3 regions of the Nostoc sp. LEGE 12447 genome follow, and region 1 is predicted to be linked to each of the others. Evidence: predicted binding sites of a transcription regulator. Region 1 holds the regulator's gene; each other region holds the start of a gene.
What was found. The regulator NtcA, encoded in region 1, controls nitrogen genes in cyanobacteria. The targets are predictions, from matches to a motif close to TNTGTANNNNNNNNTACANA.

Region 1 (8,104 bases):
GGGTTGCCGTTGCTTGTCCAGTTTCCATCGGGACGCATCAAACCGCCTTTAGTTGCCACAATTACTTGGCTAACATCGCCTTTATAACTAGTAAGTGCCTTGTGAATTAGTCGCTCGTTGTGGTGTTTTTCTGACTCATCTTTGCAGTAAGAATCGGCAGTGTCAATAAATGTAATACCCAAATCCAAAGCCCGATGAATAACTTCGATTGATTGCGATTCGGGAGGGCGATTAGAGATTGACATGGGCATACCACCCAAACCGATCGCACTTACAAAGACACCAGTTTTTCCTAGCTGTTTGGTTTCCATGCTTCTAGCTATAGCTTTCTGACCCAATTATCCCAGCTAATCAAAGCTTTTTGAGCGATTTATCATAAATCCTCCCTAGTACTTAGATTTGTTGATAAGTGAATGGGCTACTAAGGGAATACTCTACTCAGGGGTTAAGTATTCTATACACAAGCACTGATGAAAATTGTCGAGGAAACCCGTACCAGATTGCAGTTAAAGCATCGACCACTCAGATATTGGGTCATCGGGTGGTGCATTTTTACTGTCTGTTTAGGCTTCTTGATTTACTGCTTATTTTTTGAGTCTGCTTCAATCAGTCTTAATTGCGATCGCCTCTCGCCAAGCAAAATTAATTGTGAATTGAGACGGTTTAATTTGCTGGGAAGGATGGAGAAACTCAGAATGTTTGATCCCAGTGAAGCATACATTCTCACAAAAACTGGTAGCAAAGGGTCGAAAAGCTATCAGGTTATAATTGTGACTCCATTTAAAGATTTTCCTCTTTTATCCCATCTTAGCTATGAACAAAATCAAGAATTTACCTTGAAAACCAACGATTTTATCAACTCTAGTAAAACTTCTCTATTGGTACAGCAAAATCAGCGAAATTATCTATTTTTCTTAAGTTTATCTATATTAATTATCATGGCGGTCGCTGCTTTTTTTGCCACATCACCTGTAACTACCTGCACCTTCTATAAAAGCATCGATAAGGTCTTTATCGAACGTAAAAGTCTTCGTGGAAATCAAGTTATTGAACATCCACTAGAAAATATTCTGCGTTTTGACATCCAAGAAAAGCAATATAAATACTCTAAGCTTTATCGGTCTGTAATTGTGCTGAAATCTTTCAAAGAAATTCCAATCAATCCACAATACACTGATGAAAGAAGCGTTAGATATACAGTTTCTAGGATACTCTTATTTCTAAAACTTTAACAAAAACTATCCCCACTACTTACCACTATGCCCATAGACTGAAGTCATAGATCGCTGACTTATCTAGAAAGCTGGGGATATTGTCTATCAAAAATGATTTAGGATTTGCTATATAGACACGAAACGCTGAGATTAAGGAAGTTTGAGTCACTTTCAACTGAAATTTTACATTTAGCATTATCCATTAGTACCATTCTGACTCAACTAAAAATACTCACTTTGTCAGTTTGTCTATTTAGACTATGTTTGGTACATAAAATAAGAAGCCAGTCTAATATGAGCGGCTGTTATTCTACACTTGACATAAAGCATTGTGAGTGCTAAAAGACGACTGCCAGAAACCATTGCCCATGTCAGAATCACCCGCCAATCTTGGCAACACGGCTTCCTTGAGGGTGAAGTGAGTGCAGGTGAGTTTGAGTGGCATTTCCAGTGGCATTTTCGCCGGGGAGAACTTGCCGTCAAGCCTTCCCAAGGCCGCGCTTTAATCAAAGAACCCCTTGGTCGATTTTTGGAGCAACAAGATTATCAGCTAGAGCCTGGAGGAGATTATGCTTTTACTATTCGGGCGGAACTTTAAAAGTTAGGAGTTAGGTGAGACGCGATTAATCGCGTCTGTACAGGAGTTAAGGATGTCATTCCTCACTCTTGACTGCTGAGTGTTGATTCTGTGAGGCGGTTTAAATATCTTTCGATTAGGAGAATGGCAACAATGTCATCTATCGGTCTTGGAGGCTGTCGCAGACCTTGTGGCAATAACTTTGTTAGTCCTTTGGGTGGGAACATTTGCCAATAGCGATCGCGTGCTTCTAAGGTTGTATATCGCTCATCTACTAAAATAATACTCAGAGGTTCTGTCAATTCCTGATATAGTTGCTGTCTCCACTGCTTGGCTGTAGTTTGGTCGCCCATCACCATCAAGGAGATGGGAAACTTTTGACGCAGTGTTTCAATGGTAGCGATCGCCTCTTTGGCTAACGCAACCTGATGATAATACAATTGTCGATCCAGTCCCATCACCGCTAACCCACACTTATCTCGACCTGGATCAAACCCCAATATGACTGGTTGCGTTGGTGAAAATTCGCGTAAAGTCATAAGAAATTAAAAATAAAAATTGAGAATTAGAAATCAATAAATGCAATTACAGCAACTATTTTGACTGCTGTTGAATATGTTTAAATCTTACTAATAACAGTGTGCAAATAATGTTTTAAGTACTAAAAATAATTTTTCCGTTGACTATTGCCACTAATTTTACTCTCAATGGCCCGGCTGTATAAGTGTCCTCTGCTGCGATCGCTTTGATTTCTAAGGGTTGATTATACTGTCTTAATTGGGCGACAAAGCGCAAGAAAGTCCCCTCTACTTGCACATCTTCGACAATTCCGGCATTACGGGCCCGAAATTGGGAAGCAGAAATTAGTATTTCCAGCCTTTGCTGTAACTGATACGATGTCATAGTTTTGGAATCGGCACTAGTTGTAGCTAGGACTGCGCCTCCCGAAAAAACCAATTGATTTCGCGCTGTATCGGCGAAAAACTCTATCTGCTTTTCTCCCCTGACGTAATTACCAGCCGAGAAAATTCGCACCACATATTCTTGACCATCGCTAATCTGCTTGCTCAATTGGTCAACCCGATCCTGAGTCACGCGTAGTAGCTCTACATTGGCAGGATTTGCCCCAGGCTCACTTAATTCGAGGTTGGCGTTGCGATTGGCTTCTTGTAAAAGTTGTACCACTGCCTGACGAGCCGCAGCAGGTTGGGTAACACGAATTACAGCACCAGACAAAACTTGACCGCGAACTAAGGCCAACTTACCTAGACGCAGGTCGCGGTAAGACTGATAATATTTTTCCAGCCTGGCAACTTCTAGTTCTAGTTGCTCTTGTTGCGCTTCCAATTCTTTGAGGCGCGATTCCCGTTTGGCAATCACTTCCTCTCGTGCTGCAACTTCTACATTCCGCTTTTGAATCAATTGATCGAGTTGGCCAATTTTTTTATCGCGTTGTTCTATGGCTTCTTGACGGTTAGCCAGTTCGCGATCGCGTTTTTCAATAGCTGTTTTGGCTTCGTCAATGGCTTTTTTCGCTTCAGCGTACAGTCGTTGTCGTTCTGTCTTCAGTAGTTCAACTGCCGCCTGTAGCTCTTTTCTTTGATTGGAAACGCTTTGCAACTCAGCTATGGCTTTTTGGTACTGAGTTACAACTTGTCCTAATTGACCTTGAGTGCGTTGGAGTTGAGTTTGAGTTTGAGCTTGTTGACTAATGGTGCGGTTCAACTGAGCTTGTGTTTGGAGTTGTTTGGCATTTGCTGCCTGTAAAGACTGATTAATTGCCTGTAAGTCTTGTTGTGCTTTTGCTTGGGCAATTCTTGCTTGATTTAGCTCACTTTCTACCTGACTTTTCTGAGTTTCTGCGGTTTTTAGCTGTTCCCGTTTCTGTCTGAGGTCTGTTTGAATATCTTCTAATTCAAAAACTCCCTTTCGCAAGCCTTCATCGGCAGCGAATAAAATTCCTAATGTTGATGCTGAAATCAAACCGCCCGTAAAAATAGTTACCACTACGGCAGTATTTTTCGGACGAAGCTTAAAAAGTGAGAGGCGGGCTTTGCCAACTCGTGTGCCGATGCGATCGCCCACGGTGGCAATTACGCCTCCCAGAATTAAAATTGCTGCGATGAGGATGTATCCGGTGGTCATCTTTAGCTACCGAAATCCTTCCAGATACAGCCTACTACTTTTAAGCATTGTCTGCGGAGAAGTGGAAGTTGGCAATAGCTGAAATTATTCAATTTTAGATTTACCTCTAGCTATTAGTGTCATCTTTCAAAATAGAACACGCGCCGATTCCCCTTTCTCCGATTGATTTTATGTGAATTGCCTACTTAAGGTAACAGGTTTATGCACGGTAATCTTCTTTTTGTGGATAGAAATCATCTTTTTCTCACGCAAATCCCCTAGTAGCCTAGTAACAGTAACACGAGTTGAACCAATTGCTTCTGCGATCGCCTGATGAGATAACTTCAGATCAATAGTTATCCCATCTGCACAAGGAACGCCAAAATCCCGACAAAGAATTAATAAAAAACTCACCAACCTAGAACCCATATCTCGGTGAGCAAGAGTTTCAATCATCATCTCTGTCTGTAAAATGCGCGAAGAAAGACCCCGCAGCATTAACATTGATAATTCTGGATTTTCCTTAAGTGCTTGCTCTACTTGTTCAATTGGGGCTGACAGTAATTCCACAGGGGTAAATGCAACCGCATGGTAAAACCTATCCGACTTATTTCCTGTCAGCAATGACAAAACACCAAAAACACTATTTTCCCGAAGCAATGCTACTGTTATTTCCTCTCCTGCCTCGTACACCCTAGAAAGTTTAACAGCACCTTTCAAAAGAAAATAAACTCGTTCGGCAGGATCGCCAGGAAAAAAGATCGTTTTATTGCGTTCAAACGTTTCCACAACTGGCGGAAACGCCCCGGTCGCCATCTGACGAAATACATTTGCTAGGGCTTTATCTTGTGTCACGATCATCTCCCTTCCCCTACCCAATGCCGGAAAAACAAAAACTGATTACCTAAGAATACACCCGAAAAATGAATAAAGCACCGTCAACCTTTCTGTACTTTCCTATACTCAAACTAATCGCTTCATAACTGTTTGTTTATAATGATACATAATTGTTGATCCTTTCAGCTACTAATTGTTGATAAGTAGTTCCAATAACTGTATTAAAAAGGGTTTTTTAAAGAACAAATAAAGATATCTTGAGAAAATCTTTAGGAAAAATCAAGATTTTTGTCATAGCAAACACCCTTCTCAATATTCATTTTTGCAAATCCTGTATAAAACAAAGACAAACGTGCCTCAGATTCTAGTATGCTCCTAATGATCGATCGCATTAACAATTTCTATGCTGAATCTGACTGGAAAAAATGCTCTTGTTACAGGTATTGCCAATAACCGCTCGATCGCCTGGGGCATCGCCCAACAGCTGCATAAAGCCGGAGCAAACCTGGGTATTACCTACCTGCCGGATGAACGCGGCAAAATGGAGAAAAAAGTTGCGGAGTTGGTAGAACCCCTCAACCCAAGCTTATTTCTTCCTTGTAATGTCCAAGATGAAGAACAGATTCAATCTACCTTTGAGACAATTCGTGAGCAATGGGGGAAGCTAGACATTCTCATCCATTGTCTGGCCTTTGCCAGTAAAGACGATTTAAGTGGAGACTTTAGCCAAACCTCTCGTTCTGGCTTCAACACTGCCTTAGAAATCAGTACCTACTCGCTGGTGCAGTTAAGTGGTGCAGCGAAACCTTTGATGACTGAGGGAGGTAGTATCGTCACGCTGACATATTTAGGCGGTGTTAGAGCAATCCCTAACTACAACGTTATGGGAGTTGCTAAAGCAGGGTTAGAAATGAGCGTGCGTTACCTAGCTGCTGAACTAGGGCCGAAAAATATCCGCGTCAATGCCATCTCCGCAGGCCCCATCCGCACCTTAGCATCTTCAGCAGTGGGTGGAATTTTGGATATGATTCATCATGTCGAAGAAGTAGCTCCCCTGCGCCGTACTGTCACTCAGCTAGAAGTGGGGAATACTGCCGCTTTCTTATGTAGTGATTTGTCCAGTGGTATTACCGGACAAGTTCTATATGTAGATGCAGGATATGAAATTATGGGAATGTAAGATAATTTGGGGAGTAGGGAGTCGGGAGTAGAGGGAGTAAGTAAAAAATTATTCTTGCCGATTCCCCATTCCCCATTCCCCATTCTCCACTTCCCATGCAAACAACCAATCGCCAAGTTAATTCAAACTACGACCAGTCAACTAAAACCCCTCGGATTGCCACTATTCACCGCACTACTGGTGAAACTGATGTACAAGTTACCATCAATTTGGATGGTAGAGGAACTTGCACGGCAGCAACAGGCATTCCGTTTTTGGATCACATGTTGCATCAAATTGCCTCCCACGGGCTGATTGATATAGATGTCCAAGCCAAGGGAGACTGGGAAATTGATGACCATCACACCAACGAAGATGTAGGCATTACTTTAGGCCAAGCTTTCAACCAAGCACTAGGCGACAGAAAAGGTATTGTCCGCTTTGGTAATTTTCTTGCGCCATTGGATGAAGCTTTAGTTCAGGTAGCGCTAGACTTTTCTGGACGGCCTCACCTCAGCTACGGCTTGCAAATTCCTACCCAGCGCGTAGGAACTTATGACACCCAACTCGTGCGCGAATTCTTTGTAGCATTGGTGAATCATAGCCAAATGACACTCCACATTCGGCAACTGGATGGCATTAATTCCCACCACATCATAGAGGCGACATTTAAAGCCTTTGCAAGAGCAACACGGCTAGCAGTGGAGATTGACCCCCGTCGTGCTGGTCTAATTCCCAGTTCTAAAGGCGTTCTCTAAAAGTTGTAAAAAGGGGCATTAGTTATTTCCCCTATAGTCTCCAATCCCCAATAATTGACACACGACTTGGTGATGGTTATTATCAGCCTACTAGGTAACTTGTAATTAATACCAAGCTGGTTATTAGTGGTTGAACCAAGATGAAGTCTGTTGCAGATGACCCTGATTCTCAACTTAATACGGCAGACACTCCGCCAGTAGTCCTAACTTCTGAGTTGCGAAAAGTCTATCGCACTGGTTTTTGGCTAAATCAAAAAGTCGTATCTCTCAAAAACTGTTCTTTAACGGTTTACAAAGGTGAAACCTTTGGGTTGCTAGGGCCAAACGGTGCTGGTAAAACCACCCTTTTAAAATTGTTGCTGGGAATTATTCATCCCACTTCTGGACGGGGATTTTTATTGGATAAGCCTATAGGCGATCGCAGTGTTAAGCAACATATTGGCTATTTGCCAGAAAATCCCTATTTGTATGACTATCTCACTGGCTGGGAATTTTTGCAGCTAGCTGCTGGACTATTCCAAATTCCCCAAAGTGTCCAACGCCAACGCATTCCCCAACTGCTGGAATTAGTAGGTTTATCCCAAGCTGATGCTCGCAAAAAGCTTTTACGCCGCTACTCAAAAGGAATGCTACAGCGTGTTGGTATGGCACAGGCGCTAATTAATGAGCCAGATTTAGTTTTTCTCGATGAACCCATGTCTGGTCTCGATCCGGTGGGACGTTACCAAATGCGGGAAATCATCTTGGCACTAAAAGCTGCTGGAAAGACGATTTTTTTCAATAGCCACGTTCTTAGTGAAGTAGAACAGATTTGCGATCGCATTGCCATCCTTGCTCAAGGTGAACTAATTTGCTCTGGTTCCCTTAATGAACTTTTAGGCGTAGAGAACACATATCATGTAAAAGGTCAAGGTGGTGACTGGGAAATTCTCAAAAAATGGATACCCACTCTCAGATTTGAACCTGATGGTTCCTGGCAAGGTACACTACAAGACGATTACTATGATTTCCTCGCTAGTGTTCGTCTGATGGAAGGTAAAATTATTGCTATGAACTTGTCACGTTACTCCCTAGAAGAGTTTTTTATTCAACAAATTCAAAGAAAAAATAACTCTGTTAATTAATTTCGTTGCCAAATACTCAATTATAGATTTTTTTGAACAACGTATATACGTGGTATCTTTTTACAGAATAACCTTAAATTTCCGCCTTTTTGAGTTTATCTTTGCTCAATCCAACTCACAAAAAAACTAAATTTCGACCTTTTTTCAAGATTATTTGTAGTTAATCAATAATGGAGTTCATAATTTTTGCAAAAATTACTACTAATAGAATATTTAGAATCACAGGTTAAGTGTCATTTAATTGACTTTGGTAGAAATGCGTTATTCGTAAGTACCTATTTACATAACAGACAATTTTTTATATAAACTGC
Region 2 (8,104 bases), on a different contig from region 1:
AGTAGTTGAAGCGATTATTGCTGGAAAGTACTCCTGGGCATGTGTTTTAATGCTACGTTTTGCTGGTTATAATCCTCTCCATTACATTCCGTACCGTACCTACAACCGATTGCTGAAAGAAAACTCTCAAACCAACAGAACAAAACAGCAGCAAAGTGAAAATCTAAAAATGCTGAAACATGCTAATGATTCAAGACCTGCTTATCTTGAAGTAGTTGGAAAGCAAAAAACAGAAATCCGTGGCGTTAGTTTAGACCAGAAATTGGGATAAACAATTAACAAACATTAATCAAGGAAATCGCCATTAACTCAAGATATGTCCTTGAAAGGCTATCGAGCCAATTAAAAAATAATTTGGAATCAAGAAATTCTGCCCTAGAGTTGATTGAGTATCTGAAAACCTGCCATGCTAATTTAAAATTGATTGCATGGTAGGTTTTCTATCGCAGTGATTAATTTAATTAATATTTTTTTGCAAAAATCTGCCAAAATGGCAAATATATACTGACGACATTGGTAAACTAATAAGAACGGCAATTTCAACCACAATAGAGGTGATTGGCAGCAAGCAAGTTAATTTAAAAACATAAAATCAATGATTAGTTCTGACTATGAAATAAATCAAACTGATTACAAAAGTAGTCAGCATTTCATGGAGTAAATAACTCCTATCCCAAGATAAATGATGTAACCGTTGCTAATGGTGGTTCTTTTTCTGAGGAAGTCTGAGCAAAAAGAATTTGGGGAGGTGGATTCCCCCAATCCAAATTTTATACAGCTTTCATTGACTGCAGACGATGTGAGTAATGCTTAGAAAACTTTCTATCTTGTGATTGGTGTTGCTTTATTTAATAAAGCAAACGCTTAACACCAATAACAGGGACGGAAACAGGAAAGTTATGGTGAAACCGTTGTCTTGGCTGGTGGAACTAGTAGGTCATACGCTTCTCTTTCAACCATTGTAATCCTAGTCCTCCCAACCTGGATTATCTCTGCTTTCTAAATTTTCAATTTATACAGTAAATACTGGAAGTTCAAAACTTGAAGAGCTTCCAGTATTTTTATGTATAAATAAAAACAGAGTGGACAATTCGACCACCCTATTTTTTGTAGAGAATGGTTAATCCAACAATGAATTAAACCTTGGCTAATTCTGGGGTAGGACGCTTGCTGTTGCGAATTGATGTAATGGCCTCAGCATAATCTTTAGCATTAAATACAGCTGAACCGGCGACAACTGCATTAGCTCCTGCTTCTAAAACTTGCCAAGTATTATTTGCCTTCAGCCCTCCATCCACTTCAATCCAAGGGTCAAGACCGCGTTCATCACACATTTGACGCAGCTTGCGGATTTTGGGTAATACACCAGGGATAAAGCTTTGACCACCAAAACCAGGGTTGACGCTCATAATCAGTACTAAATCGCACAAATCTAGAACGTATTCAATTAACTCTAGAGGACTACCAGGATTAAGTACAACTCCAGCTTTCTTACCAAGCTCTTTAATTTGCCCCAAGGTACGGTGCAGATGTGGAGAAGCATTATGTTCGCAGTGTACGGAGATAATATCAGCACCCGCTTTAGCAAATCCTTCTACATACTTTTCTGGCTCCACAATCATCAAGTGGACATCCAGTGGCTTGGTTGTAACCGGACGAATCGCCTCCACAATCAGAGGGCCTATCGTAATATTAGGTACAAAACGACCGTCCATTACATCAACATGAATCCAATCTGCTCCGGCCGCGTCTACGGCGCGAATTTCATCACCCAGACGGCTAAAATCGGCTGATAGGATAGATGGAGAAATTACAATGGGCTTTTGAGATAGGTTTTGGGTCATGGCTAGTGGGTTTTTAAGCGTCCTCGTCTGTAAGCATTGTAACAAAACATTGAGCAAGACTCATAACTTTGATCCCGGCCTTTTTTGGAAGATAGGGAATAGGGTACAGGTTACAGGGTACAGATTCCCTATCACCTGCTACCTGTAACCTCTCCCCTAATTTCATCACTAATGACCAATGACTAATGACAAATAACAAATGACTAAAAAACTAACCTGGATAATTTGGGGATTAAGTGCTTCTTGTCTGAGTGCGCCAGTAATTGCTTCGGCTTTAGAATCTGCTTTGGGAACTAACGGTATTGATGCTTTGAAGCTACACCAAGCTCCTTATAATTTAATCGGTCGTAAAATTGCTATTGGTCAAGTGGAAATTGGTCGGCCGGGAATGTTTGGGTGGGATAAGGCAGTGTCTAAAAATCGCGCCATATCTTTAGCGGGAGTATTCTTACGCAATGGGCCAGCTAAGTCTAATAGCGGTGTTGACCCTCACGCCTACAATGTTGCTGGTGTAATGGTAAGTAAAGACAAAGCTTTGCCGGGAATTGCTCCGGGAGCGAGATTGTATTCGTCTGCGGTGGGTTCCACTAAAAGCATGGGTCAGCCAGAAGAATGTTTATCAGCCCAGCACATAGCGCTACAAAATAGTGGCGATGTCCGTGCCATTAATTTTAGCTTTGGTGAACCTCTCAGTCGCGATCCTAGACCAGAAGCTATTTTAGACGGCAATGCTTTACTAACTTTATGTGTTGACTGGTCTAGCCGTGTTCATGATGTTTTGTATGCGATCGCAGGCAACCAGGGTAAAGGCGGTATTCCTATTCCTACAGATAATTTTAACGGAATGAACGTGGCTTTTTCATCCCGCCGAGGGGGAATTTTTAACAAGGTAGATGTGGCTAATCTGGCGGGTGCTAACCAAGGAGTGAGTGGAAGGCTAGCTGGAAGGGAATTTGATATTGGTGGCCGCCGCGCTATCAGTTTAGTTGCTCCTGGGAATAATATTCCTTTACTCAATCCAGATGGCAAATTGAACAAGGTTACAGGTACTAGTTTTGCAGCGCCTCAAGTTACGGCTACCGTTGCTCTATTACAAGAATTTGCTGACCGACAGATACGCACAAAACAACCCCACTGGAGCATTGATGCTCGGCATCATCAAGTAATGAAAGCTGTATTGCTGAATTCAGCAGACAAAATCCAAGATAGTGGCGATGGCTTACGGTTGGGAATGAGCCGGACGCTAATTGATAAACAAAATCAAAACTGGCTAGATTCTGATGCTTATAAAGATCCAAAAATTCCCTTGGATGCTCAAATGGGAGCGGGTCATTTAAATACATTTCGCGCTTATCAGCAATTGAGTCCTGGTCAATGGCAGCCATCAACTACGGTGCCAGCTATTGGTTGGGATTATCACAAAGTGGATGTTGGAGCATCTGTTGACTATGTATTAGCAAAACCATTAAAGCAGGGAAGTTTTGTTGCTGTCACCCTAACTTGGGATCGATTGGTAGAACTCAACGATAGAAATACCAACCAACAATATGATGTGGGCGAAAATTTTCGCGATCGCGGTTTGAATAATCTCGACTTATACTTAGTAAAAGCTGATGCTCAAAATTCAGATGCTGGTGCTGTTTGCTCTTCAATCAGCCAAATCGATAGTGTAGAACATATTTTCTGCCCCATTCCTACTACTGGCAATTACAAAATCCGCATCCAGTTTCGTCAAAAGCTTAATGAAGCGACTCAACCCTATAGTTTAGCTTGGTGGAGTGTACCTATCAATTAAAAATAGGTCAGCATAATTTTCATTTATTCGAACAACACTCTCCAATCGGGGCGCATAGGCGTGCGTCCCTATGAAAATTCTGTATTTTATGCAACTAAAAATGTTATTCTATCTCAGGAGTTGCAAAACAATAGCCGAAAAAAAATTTTTCTGTTAGGGGTATTTGATGAATTACCCCTAACTCCTGTAGTTTGGCGTAAATCCTATATCTATAAAAACCCAATAGAAGTGGTTATTTTATGTTAGGTAGTCTACAATACTGTTATTGATAAATAGAAAAGTTCCTCAAAATTGAGATTTTTCATAATTCGTCTGCATAGCCGCCTCAAGTAAGAATTAGCAGCTTTAATGAGTTGTGTTTTATTCCTCTGAGCTATTAACTTGCTGTTACAAAAACTGTAACAGTCTTATTTTCTATTGGATCAAATGCAATAGTAAATCATTGACACAGTGTCTGCGTCAACCATAAGCACAGATCGGGAATCTTTGGCAAGTGAGGTAGCAGAATGAATCGGCAAAAGTTTAGTGATGCAAAAGAAAATTTTCTGCAAAGACGTTATGGTGTGAGTCTGGGCAGACGTTATGCTTTGGCAGCTGCAAGTGTTGTTCTATTCAGTGTATTAGGTTGTTCTCAAGTCGAGAGTAACAAAAGTGCCCTCGCCCAATCTAGTTTACCTCAGCCAGAAACTCCATTGCAAAAAAAAACAGTCAACACTGATACAAGAATAGTTGAGTCTAGCAATAAGTTTGGCTTCAAACTATTTTCAGAAGTTCTGAAAGATGATAAAGGTGAGAATAATATTTTTATCTCACCTTCGAGTGTCGCTCTTGCTCTAGCCATGACCTACAACGGCGCTAGTGGCTCAACTCAACAAGCTATGGCAAAAACCCTGGAATTACAGGGAATGAATCTACCAGAAATCAACTCTTCTTATGCGGCGGTATTAAAGCAGCTTTTAGAAAATCCAGATGCGAAAGTCCAACTGAGTATTGCTAACTCGCTTTGGGCAAATCAAGATGTTAGCTTTGCACCAGACTTTCTCAAGAGAACTCAGGATTTCTATGAAGCTAAAATCAGCAATTTAAACTTTAAAGATGCCGCCGCATCTAATATTATAAATAACTGGGTAAAAGAAAATACTAAGGGTAAAATCACTAAAATAGTTGAAAGTATTGAACCAGATCAAGTGTTGTTTCTGATTAATGCCATATATTTTAAAGGTAATTGGAGTAACGAATTTGACAAAAGTCAAACTGCTCAATACCCTTTTTACATTACATCTGGTAAACGAAAGCAACACCCAATGATGTCACAAGAAGGTGACTATAGGTACTATGAAAGCGAACAATTTCAGGCGGTTAGTTTACCTTACGGTAAAGATGGGAAAATCAGTTTTTATATCTTTCTACCCAAACAGAACTCTAATCTCAAAGCCTTTTATCAGAACTTGAATGTTGAAAACTGGGAAAAATGGATGACTCAGTTCAACAAACAAAAAGGGTTTATTCGTCTACCTCGCTTCAAAACAGATTATGAAGTTACACTCAATGATGCCTTGAAAAGTTTAGGCATGGAAGAGGCTTTCAGTAACAAAGCCAATTTTTCTGGCATGGGTAAAAATTTTGCCATTAGCCAAGTTAAGCATAAAACTTTTGTCGAAGTGAACGAAGAAGGTACTGAAGCGGCTGCGGCTACTTCAGTGGGAATAGTCGCAACATCTTTGAGAGATGAACCAGAACCATTCCGAATGATTGTTGACCGTCCCTTCTTCTGTGCGATTAGGGATAATCAGACGGGAAACGTTTTGTTTATGGGTTCCATTATTGAACCACAATGAGGAGGCAGGAAACCTCCTGCCTCCTTAAGGTAATGTCGCTTCAGAAATACTCAAAGTGTTGTTAGCGTTTGCTTTCGAGGACTCGTTTGCTGCAACGGGTGCAGTTACTTCCCCTGTGCCGCTATCGTTTGTCTCGCGACCAAGACGCAAGGCACTTAAAGCGGTTTTAATGACAACAGCAGTGGGTACTGCCACAATTACACCCAAAAGTCCGCCAATTCTTGCCCCTGTTAAAACTGAAATTAAAATCCAAACTGGATTTAAACCCGTAAAACTGCCTAAAATTCGGGGGGCAATTAAGTTTTCAAGAATTTGCTGTACGATTACTGCTGCTATCAAAACCCTCACACCCATTGAGAAATCTTGCAGTGCTACCAATAGTGTAGTCAGAGCAATGCCCACAGAACCACCAAAGGGGACGAGAGCCATTAGACCAATAGTTAGCCCAAATAGCAGTCCAAATGGTACTTTCAGCCACAAAAAGGTAGGAATGAGGGCTGAAGCCATGCAAGTAGATAAAATTAGCTGGGTGATGAAGAAATTTTGAAAGCTTAGGCGGACTGTTTGGGAGAAAGGAGCGCGAAATTTAGAGGGTAGCCATTCTACTAAACTTTCCCAGAGTTCACTCCCATGCTGTAAAAGGTAGAAAGTCAAAACCATCGTCAAGAGGATATCTAGCAGACTAGTGACTGTAACTACCGCCAGATTTAAAACTTGGCCAGCGATCGCTTGTAATTGTCCCTTGACGCGATCGTTGATTTGTACTACCAGAGCATCGAGGTTAATCGGTAAGCCAAAAGTCTCCGCTTTTTCGTTTAATATCATTAGCTGAGAGCGTCCAGAGTCGATCAACTCTGGCAACCGAGCCACCAGTTGTTGAGCTTGGGTAAGGGCTAACGGAACAAGCGTCACACCCAACGCCAATAAAATCGATAAAGCCAAGAGAAATACTAGGATAGCAACTTGCTCTCGTTTAGCACCATGATGTTCCATCCAACTCACGGGGTAGTTGAGCAGAAATGCTAAAACAGAGGCTCCCACTAAAATGACTATGAGAGAATGGAAATAATTAAAAAATACCGAAAGTGCCCAACCATTTAGAACTAGCAGTGGAACGAATAACGCGATCGCCCCGATTCGCGCTATTGGTGTGAATGTTTGCCACCAGTCGAGTAGCTTGCGTGTCTGCATTTTGAGCTAATTGCGGGATAGAACTAAGTTAAATCTTTCTTTACAGCTTATTATCTCTAACTATATGAGTCTTATTCATCCTTCTAGTTTAGGAGTTATACTAACCCCAATGAAGAATTTTGAATCAAAAGAGAACAGGGAGTGGAGAGCAGGGGAGCAGGGGAGCAGGGGAGCAGGGGAGCAGGTGGAGAATAATAATGCCCAATGCCCCATGACGGCAGTTGCTCCACTAGGGGAAACCCCAAGACCGCACGGTCTCCCCAATGCCCCATGCCCAATCCCCAAAACCCAGTTGTTTTTATATTTGATTCCGATTATCGGCTTTTTTCCATCTTTGTGGACTCTCTATCGGGGGCAGGCCAGCCGGGAACAACTTGCTGTTAGCCGTCTGTCTATCACTTTGGCACTTACTTGGCTGTTGGGATATTTATTATTAAGTACCGGAGCCACAACTTCAGATTTTTTTTCGCTACGTCTATTTATCCTGAATAGTTTTCTCACGTCGGGTTATTTTATAGTGAGTGTCTGGTTGATTTTGCGCTTAATGCAGGGCAAATCTGGACGTTTACCAGGCTTTAGTACTTTAGCAGAACGATTGTTTAGTAAGTACTTATCTTAATTTTTTAGGATGAGAATTATTCAGTAGTTTTACCTATTTCCTAAAAAATTATGGTTGATTTCTCTATATATCTAGTCAAATCCAGTTTATTATTGCCATACTTCAGTAAAACATCTCTAGGTTGACCCAAAAGCAGAAAAAATGCTGCTATAAGTGTTGTGGTTGACACTACATTAAAAAAGTTAGCACTGATAATTAAGAGTTAGCTATTATGGGTTGATTTGTTTGGATATTTTTAGTCTGCAAATTTACCAAATTTGATTATTGAGTAAGTGTGAGGAAGTCTGTGACCATTCAAAGAAGTTCGGCGGAAGAAAATCAGTCGGGAAAAGCCTCAAAGTCCAATAAAAAAATTTCTCAGAACTCGAAATCTGGACGTTGGCTGTGGTTTTGGGTAGGGATGAGTGGGATTGCAATGGTGTCAGCAACAGCAGGGGCTCTTTTGGCGGTGTCTTTAACCAGTACACCTTTGCAACAAGCCCAGCTAAGTCCACAGGAAGAAGCGGCCTTTGATGGCGATCGCATTTCTGGGGGTGTGATGCGATTTTCACAATTAACTCGCCCAGTTAATCTCTTAGTTATGGGTATGAGTGTACTCCCTCCAGATGTCCAAAATCCCCCTGAAGACACCAAAAACCTCAAATACCTGCCCCAGGTAAACTCCTTTGATGGTCTTTCTGATGTGATGCTCTTGGTCAAATTTGATCCAGAGACGAAAAAAATAATTATGCTCTCCATTCCCAGAGATACCCGCACAGAAATAGAGGGGTATGGAGTGAAAAAAATTAATGCTGCTAATGTTGATGGTGGGCCAGCT
Region 3 (8,104 bases), on a different contig from region 1:
CTTCCAAAAGAACCAAAGTTCCAGAAAACACGATGTTATGCCAACATATTTGACACAGCTTTTTTGACAGAGATATATACAGTTGACACGCGAAAATCTTCAGCGATCGCTTAGTATTTCAACTGCAAGCTTTGTATATCATTAGTTGGTCTTTTAATCCTGGCGATCAAAACGCAAATAAAATTAAGTGTCTTGATCAGCAGCATTAACAACTCCCAAAAGCTACATAACTGTTGCTTATATTCGGTGGGAAGCTCTGCATCTCAATCCTTAACGGCTCTAGAAATAGATGTTATTTAGACTATCAGTTAATCTAAAGCACGTCTAATTCAAACATTTTGCTTGCTAAGGAAATAGTCTTAAGGCAACTTCATTCACTTTATTCCCCAATATCTTTTCTTCTCATACATTGAGTAGCTGGCTTCTATATGAGCAACTAATGGATCTTCACTTCGACGCGTGTTTAGCGTCCTTTACCTAAGCATAAAATCCCTTTCGTTCCATTTGAGCTTATCTAGGACATGGATTCGCACAAGTAGTATAGATTGATTGCACTTGGCAACAAATATTACTATTTATGAGCTACTCTTGCACCCTGGTTCGTTCTCCTCGTAGATGGTGTTCAACGAAATAAATATTAAGAAGAATTTGCTAGATAATCTCACTCATCTTAATTATTCTACACCCAATGACAGATGCAAAATTTTGCATCTGTCCTTTTTAGGTAAAGTTTCCTTAAAGAAAAGGCAATGAAAAGGTATTGTTTCAAGCTGGCTTATGAGCAATGAAATACTTGCTCATAAAATGGTCTTGTATCTCAATATTCTCAAAGCCTACTCTCTGTAAACGCTCTACCAAGTTATCAGTGGTGTAATGCTTGTAATAGGGTTCATGGAAAGTTTCAGGAAAAGAGTCCATCATATATTCCAACTCAGGTGAATCACTCAACTGAATGGAGTCACAGATAATAAAGACTCCGCCTGGTTTTGTTACCCGGAAGCATTGCTCAATAACTGTCTGACGTACAGATGCTGGTAACTCATGGAAGAGAAAAACAGAAGTTACAGCATGAAAATAATCATCTACATAAGGTAACTCTTCGGCATTGCCTTGCAAAAGTTGCGGTAGTTCTCCTGGGATTTGCGATAGTAGTTCATTTGCTTTCCGCAAATAAGCTGGTGACAAATCTGTGCCAAACAGAGATGCTTGAGGCAAGGCTGCCCGAATTAACTTTAAAGTCCGCCCAGTTCCACAAGCTACATCCAAAATACGGACTTGCTTTGGTGTAAACGAATCAAAAGCTTTCAGCCCTTGCTTGAGAGGAGCGAGAATTCGCCGCCGCATCGCATCAGCTGCCCCACCAAAAAGAATTTCTACTTGTAAGTCATATAAATTGGCTGACAAGTCACTTAAATAGCCATTGCTTTGGTGATGGAAGTTCTGCACGTAGTAGCTGGGATAACCATCTGTGTCAATTTCGGGCGAAAAATCTTGATAATTTTGTTGTTTAACCCGCTCCCAGATTTGAGGAGAATCTAGCCACACTAGAGGATAGTAGGAAAAAAAGTCTTGCCAGGGGTTATCAAACAATAAACTTTCCGGGTAGACACCTTTTTGGGCATCTTGCCAGTCTGTTTCGAGCAGCTGGTTCAATCTCTGTTGAAGCTTGACTAAAAGCTCATTTGGGATGGGTTTGGTCTTTTGTTGAAGTGTCGGATACACCAGGTTCCTCAACTGTGAACTTAATATCTTGTGAGCCAGACCAAAGTAATTTTTACCCTGCTGAAAGGTCTGATAAGTCAGCTTAGTTAAACTCTCAGGCATAAAAATAGCTTAAGTTTTGATTACTTTTATGTAAATAATTGTAACGAAAAAATTACCTCCTGTTGGAAAAGTAAAAGCTCCCAGGCAAGACAAACTTGAAGCCAGATGATTTTAGCCATCATAGATAGATTAAGGAAGATTTTTCCAGCTTTGGGGACAAATGGCTAATATTGTCAGCAAAGCAAAATATAAATTTATGTAAAAAGTAGCTTATGTTACAGATTTTTTGTTATATTAGTCTTGTAAGAAAACAAAAATTATATATTCACCAAATAAAGAGGACTATGGTTATGTCTATCGCAGATAAATCTCGTGCGTTGATGGTGCGTGAACATCAGCAAGTCAAGAATCGCCAACAATCAATGCTGATGCGGGCCGCACAAGAACTTGGTCTTCCTGAAGAAGTCTCTCACTACTGGAACCCAATTCAAGGGAAGGTAGATGCTAGTAGTCGGATGATTTATGGACCCAGCCACGCTTCCATGAGTTAAGTTTCAAGAGTTTGAAGCTAGATTTTTTGAGTGAATATCTCAACTGGCAACTCTGGAAAAAAAGCCACCCTGTACTCTAGGGTGGCTAAACTTATTAATTTTAGTTAGATACGATTCTTAATTTAATTAATTAAGCATCGTAGTAGAGGTAAAACTCATAGGGATGAGGACGTAGCTGTAACTGCTTGGCTTCGTTAAGCTTGTAGTCAATCCAATTTTCGATAAAGTCTTCCGTGAATACGCCTGATTCTGTCAAGAAAGCGTGATCGTTTTCTAGTGCTTGCAATGCCAGTTCTAAAGAACTTGGAGTTGAGGGAACCTTTGCAAGCTCTTCTGGAGAGAGTTCATAGATATTCTTATCTAAGGGTTCACCAGGATGTATTTTGTTCTTGATGCCGTCGATACCAGCACAAAGCATTGCAGCAAATGCCAAGTAGGGGTTAGATGTAGCATCTGGACAACGGAATTCTAAACGCTTGGCTTTGGGGTTTTTACCAGATAGAGGAATACGGATAGAAGCAGAACGGTTCCCTTCAGAATAAGCCAAGTTTACAGGAGCTTCATAACCAGGTACTAGGCGCTTGTATGAGTTGGTACTGGGGTTAGTAATTGCTAACAGCGCTGGTGCGTGTTTGAGAAGACCACCAATGTAGTACAACGCCATATCACTCAAACCAGCATACTTATCACCTGCAAACAGAGGTTGGCCGTCTCTCCAGATGGACTGGTGACAGTGCATTCCCGAACCGTTATCGCCAAAAATCGGTTTTGGCATGAAGGTGACGGTTTTGCCATATTTTTTAGCAACGTTCTTGATGACATATTTGTAAATCATCAACCAGTCAGCCGCTTCGATCAACTTCCCAAACTTGAAACCTAGTTCGCACTGACCACCAGTAGCAACTTCGTGGTGATGTTTTTCAATGGGCACACCTAATTCTGCCATTGTCAACAGCATCTCTGTACGGATATCTTGGAAAGAATCCGTCGGTGCGACTGGGAAGTAACCTTCTTTGAAGCGTGGTTTGTAACCCAAGTTGGGTTTTTCATCTGTACCGGCTTTACCGGAATTCCAAGCACCTTCTTCGGAGTCTAAGAAGTAATAGCCTTCGTTAGCAGTTTGGGCAAACCTAGCACTATCAAAGATAAAGAACTCAGCTTCAGGGCCAAAGAAGGCTGTATCACCAATGCCACTGGCAACCAGGTAATCTATTGCTTTTTGGGCAATAACCCGTGGGCAACGGTTGTATGGTTGACCCGTGCGGGGGTCTTTAATACTACAAATTATACTTAGTGTTGGCACTTCCATGAATGGGTCGATCCAAGCAGTGTTGGGGTCGAGTACCATCGTCATGTCCGATTCGTTGATCGCTTTCCAACCCCGAATGCTGGAACCGTCAAAAGCTACGCCATCAGTGAACGCAGTCTCATCGATTTGGTTTTGGTACAGTGTGAGGTGCTGCCAAGTCCCTACTGTGTCGATGAATTTGAGATCAATCAGTTGAATTTTTTCATCTTGAATTCTCTTCAAGAGTTCTTGTGGTGTAGTCATTGTTACTCCTTCTCTACCAATTTCCTAAAGTCAACCAGAATCTTACATTGCATCCTAACCCTGCTGATCTCAATCAGACCGTGACACACCAGAAATATCTTAAATAGTAGACATTAGCTGATTTTGTAGTTTATGTTACAGATATCTGGATTATCAGGTTATATTAACCTTTCAGCGCTCATCTGTACAAAACTGGAAAGTTCATCATATAGGGGTCAACTTTGGCATAGAATCCTTAAATAGTGGATAGATTGTTTTTGTGCCGAATCTATTTTAAATAGCACAAAAATTTACTGGTGCGTAAGTGCAGCCAAATAAATATCAAACCATAAATAGCAAGGATTGGGAGAAAAAAGAATGCGCGATGCGGTAACAAGTTTAATTAAGAATTATGACTTAGCTGGTCGGTATTTTGACCGGAATGCGATCGATAGCCTAAAGTCTTACTTTGACAGTGGTACAGTCCGAGTCCAAGCGGCGGCGGCGATAAATTCTAATGCGGCTGCACTTGTCAAGCAGGCGGGTTTGAAGTTATATGAAGAACTGCCAGAATTGATTCGCCCCGGTGGAAATTCCTATACAACTCGTCGTTATGCAGCTTGTCTGCGCGACCTTGATTACTATTTGCGCTACGCTACCTATGCACTAGTTGCTGGGAACACAAATGTATTGGATGAACGAGTGCTACAAGGGCTACGGGAAACTTACAATTCTCTAGGCGTGCCTATTGGACCTACGGTTCGCGGTATCCAGATTCTCAAGGATCTGATTAAGGAGCAAGTAGCAGCAGCAGGTGTGGTTAATACTGCTTTTGTGGATGAACCATTTGATCACATCACACGCGAGTTGAGCGAGATAGATATTTAGATTTTAGGTGGGCGGGATGTCTGCCAAGACATAAATATAAATAGCGATCGCACTTTTGTCTTTGTTGGGAAAGAGCGATCGCTTTTTTAATCCAAGTTTTTGCCGCTAAAGGGCAATGTCACGCCTCTCTAATTCAGTTCAAAAAGGCCATGTTAGCGTTGTCCACTTTGGATTTTGTCGAATATTGCGCCGTCATCGAAAAACTTCTTCTGAACAGTATCCCAGCCTCCCAAACTCTGAACGTTGTAAAGCTTAGAAATCTTAGGAAATTTATTCTGTACTTCCTTTATACTAAAAATTTTGATTTTTCCTGGGGAAACTCGTAGTGAAGATATGTAAAATATCCGACTACTATTTCAAATGAGGGAGAAAAAATAACTAATGTCTAATTCTCAATTCCCTAGCAAATTGCTTGATACTTGAAAATAAAAGTATTGTAATTCCTTACATAATTGGTAGAATCACCATATTCTTGATGAAGAATGTGAGGTTTATTGGTGTTTGCAACTAGTTAGATGTAATCATCCGGTATGATAAACACTATATAACTGTATTCCCATCAGTTATCTGTAGATTTAGCGGAGGAAATGGAATGAGTTTGTGGCAACACCCACTGAAAAGATTACAAGCAATTGCTGAACATGGAACATATCGGTTCAGACTAAATTCGCTTAAAGGTTTTGTATCACTCTTTTTGGTAGGGACTGTATTGAGTGTGGCGCTTGCTGCCTGCTCTGGTGGAGGAACTGGGAATACTTCTTCTTCTGAAACCCCTAATGCTAGCGCTACTCCTGTGGCTGCAAACAAAGATAGTGTTGAACTAACTCTGGTTTCCTTTGCTGTCACCAAAGCGGCTCACGAAGCAATTATTCCTAAATTTGTAGAACAGTGGAAGAAAGATCATAATCAAACTGTCGTCTTCAAGCAAAGCTATGGCGGCTCTGGTTCTCAAACTCGCGCTGTTATCGATGGCTTGGAAGCAGATGTCGTCCACTTGGCACTAGCTGGAGACACTTCAAAGATTGAGAAGGCTGGATTGATTCAGCCAGGATGGGAGAAAGAAGTTCCCAACAACGGTATTGTCTCCAAATCAGTTGCAGCATTAGTAACTCGTTCCGGCAATCCTAAAGGCATCAAAAACTGGCAAGATTTAGCTAAAGACGGTGTAAAACTAATTACTGCTAACCCCAAAACTTCAGGTGTTGCTAAGTGGAATTTCTTAGCACTATGGGATTCTGTGATTAAAACAGGTGGCGATGAGGCTAAAGCCACTGAATTTGTGACTAAAGTTTACAAAAATGTGCCAATCTTGCCTAAAGATGCACGGGAAGCTACTGATACATTTGCCAAGCAAGGGCAGGGAGATGTCTTAATCAACTACGAAAACGAAGTCATTTTGGCACAGCAAAAGGGCGAGAAGGTTGATTATGTCATTCCCGATGTAAACATATCCATCGACAATCCGATCGCAGTGGTAGATAAGAATGTCGATAAGCATGGAACCCGCGAAGTTGCTGAAGGTTTTGTGAAATACCTCTATACTCCAGAAGCACAGCAAGAGTTTGTCAAATTAGGATTCCGTCCTGTGGATGAGACTTTAGCTCAAACTAAAGAAGTCACAGACAAATTTCCCAAGGTGAAAACTTTGGGTACAGTTGCAGACTTCGGCGGTTGGAGTGCAATCGATAAGAAATTTTTCGCCGATGGGGGCGTGTTTGATAAGATTCAAGCCCAAAAATAAACGGTAATTAAGTAATTCGTAATTCGTAATTCGTAGTGATAACCTTACAAAATTATTTTATCGAAAATTAAAATTTGTTGGAATGTCTTTGAATTACGAATTAGCAATTACGAATACTGGCAAAAAAATTCTTGTGAAATTTAAATTTTGAATTCTTGACTATGACGACTGTATCTTCTTCTTTGGAAGTTGAGCGCAAAACACCATTCTGGAAGAAATTGCGGCGGGTTCCCTGGACTTGGCGAATCACAATAGCATACCTGACAGTGATGTTGTTTATCCCCATAATTGCCATGTTCCTGAAAGCGAGTACGGAACCTCCGGCGAGATTTTGGGCGATCGCAACCAGTGATATCGCATTAGCTACCTATAATGTAACTTTTGTCACGGCAATATTTGCTGCCTTACTCAATGGCGTATTTGGTACTCTAATTGCTTGGGTTCTGGTGCGCTACGACTTTCCCTTCAAACGCTTGATTGATGCCACAGTAGATTTACCTTTTGCACTGCCAACTTCAGTAGCGGGGCTAACCCTAGCAACTGTTTACAGTGATAATGGCTGGATAGGTTCGCTACTAGCACCACTGGGAATTAAGGTAGCTTTTACTCGCACAGGAGTAGCGGTGGCAATGATATTTATCTCACTACCCTTTATTGTGAGAACTGTGCAACCCGTACTTCAGGAAATGGAACATGAAATTGAAGAAGCTTCTTGGTGTCTAGGCGCTTCTCAATGGCAGACCTTTTGGAAAGTAATTTTGCCACCTTTATTTCCGACGATTTTAACTGGTGTTGCCTTGGGTTTCTCCCGTGCGGTTGGCGAATATGGGTCAACTGTAATTATCTCTTCTAATACGCCCTATCAAGATTTGATCGCACCTGTATTGATTTTCCAACGGTTAGAGCAGTATGACTATTCTGGTGCAACAGTAATTGGCATAGTTTTACTATCAATTTCGTTGGTATTGCTATTAGCAATTAATTTCTTACAAGCATGGGCAAGACGATATGACAGTAGATAAGCCAAGTTTTCACTCATCTGCATCTGATACACATACAGCCAAGCCTAAAGAGCAGAAGAGTTGGGTGCCAATAGTTTTAATTGGTATAGCGATCGCTTATTTAGCTTTAGTTCAATACATCCCTGCAATCAACGTTTTTGTTCAAGCCTTCAGTAAGGGAGTTGGGCCATTTCTATCCAACCTGACACGACCAGCTTTTCTCCATGCAGCTTGGCTGACACTTTTGCTGGCTGTAATTTCTCTGCCTTTAAATACAGTATTTGGGCTATGTGCAGCTTGGGCGATCGCTCGTCATAAATTTCCTGGACGAGCCATAGTTTTGAGCATTATTGACCTGCCCTTTTCCATCTCGCCCGTAGTTGCAGGATTGATGATTGTGCTACTTTACGGACGCAATGGGTGGTTTGGCCCTTGGCTCCAGGCACATGATATCAAAATAATCTTTGCCTTTCCAGGTATGGTGCTGGCTACAGCCTTCGTGAGTATGCCCTTTGTGGCGCGGGAAGTGATTCCCGTTTTAGAGGAATTTGGTAAGGATCAAGAAGAAGCTGCTAGAACTCTCGGTGCGAAAGATTGGCAGATATTTTGGCGTGTCACCTTACCTAGC

Region 2: a site for NtcA is predicted at 1,871-1,890, ahead of rpe (ribulose-phosphate 3-epimerase). Genes of this name have one in related genera too.
Region 3: a site for NtcA is predicted at 3,990-4,009, ahead of glnA (type I glutamate--ammonia ligase). Genes of this name have one in related genera too.

What each region holds. Positions count from the first base shown of each region.
Region 1 covers NZ_JADEXT010000043.1:28,448-36,551, reverse strand. Annotated here, with positions in the region: gene IQ274_RS29230 (aldo/keto reductase) at 1-311, opposite strand, end outside; gene IQ274_RS36820 (hypothetical protein) at 471-1,232, shown strand; gene IQ274_RS29220 (DUF3146 family protein) at 1,543-1,812, shown strand; gene IQ274_RS29215 (Holliday junction resolvase RuvX) at 1,875-2,330, opposite strand; gene IQ274_RS29210 (DUF3084 domain-containing protein) at 2,446-3,936, opposite strand; gene ntcA (global nitrogen regulator NtcA) at 4,105-4,776, opposite strand; gene fabI (enoyl-ACP reductase FabI) at 5,156-5,932, shown strand; gene hisB (imidazoleglycerol-phosphate dehydratase HisB) at 6,028-6,669, shown strand; gene IQ274_RS29190 (ABC transporter ATP-binding protein) at 6,810-7,793, shown strand.
Region 2 covers NZ_JADEXT010000011.1:91,490-99,593, forward strand. Annotated here, with positions in the region: gene IQ274_RS14410 (HetP family heterocyst commitment protein) at 1-271, shown strand, start outside; gene rpe (ribulose-phosphate 3-epimerase) at 1,137-1,844, opposite strand; gene IQ274_RS14420 (S8 family serine peptidase) at 2,044-3,639, shown strand; gene IQ274_RS14425 (serpin family protein) at 4,146-5,477, shown strand; gene IQ274_RS14430 (AI-2E family transporter) at 5,502-6,668, opposite strand; gene IQ274_RS14435 (hypothetical protein) at 6,880-7,287, shown strand; gene IQ274_RS14440 (LCP family protein) at 7,574-8,104, shown strand, end outside.
Region 3 covers NZ_JADEXT010000001.1:169,479-177,582, forward strand. Annotated here, with positions in the region: gene IQ274_RS37185 (hypothetical protein) at 1-114, shown strand, start outside; gene IQ274_RS00710 (class I SAM-dependent methyltransferase) at 766-1,824, opposite strand; gene IQ274_RS00715 (hypothetical protein) at 2,115-2,315, shown strand; gene glnA (type I glutamate--ammonia ligase) at 2,446-3,867, opposite strand; gene apcB (allophycocyanin subunit beta) at 4,225-4,734, shown strand; partial or broken gene IQ274_RS36220 (sulfate ABC transporter substrate-binding protein) at 4,887-5,021, opposite strand; gene IQ274_RS00730 (sulfate ABC transporter substrate-binding protein) at 5,327-6,475, shown strand; gene cysT (sulfate ABC transporter permease subunit CysT) at 6,637-7,497, shown strand; gene cysW (sulfate ABC transporter permease subunit CysW) at 7,484-8,104, shown strand, end outside.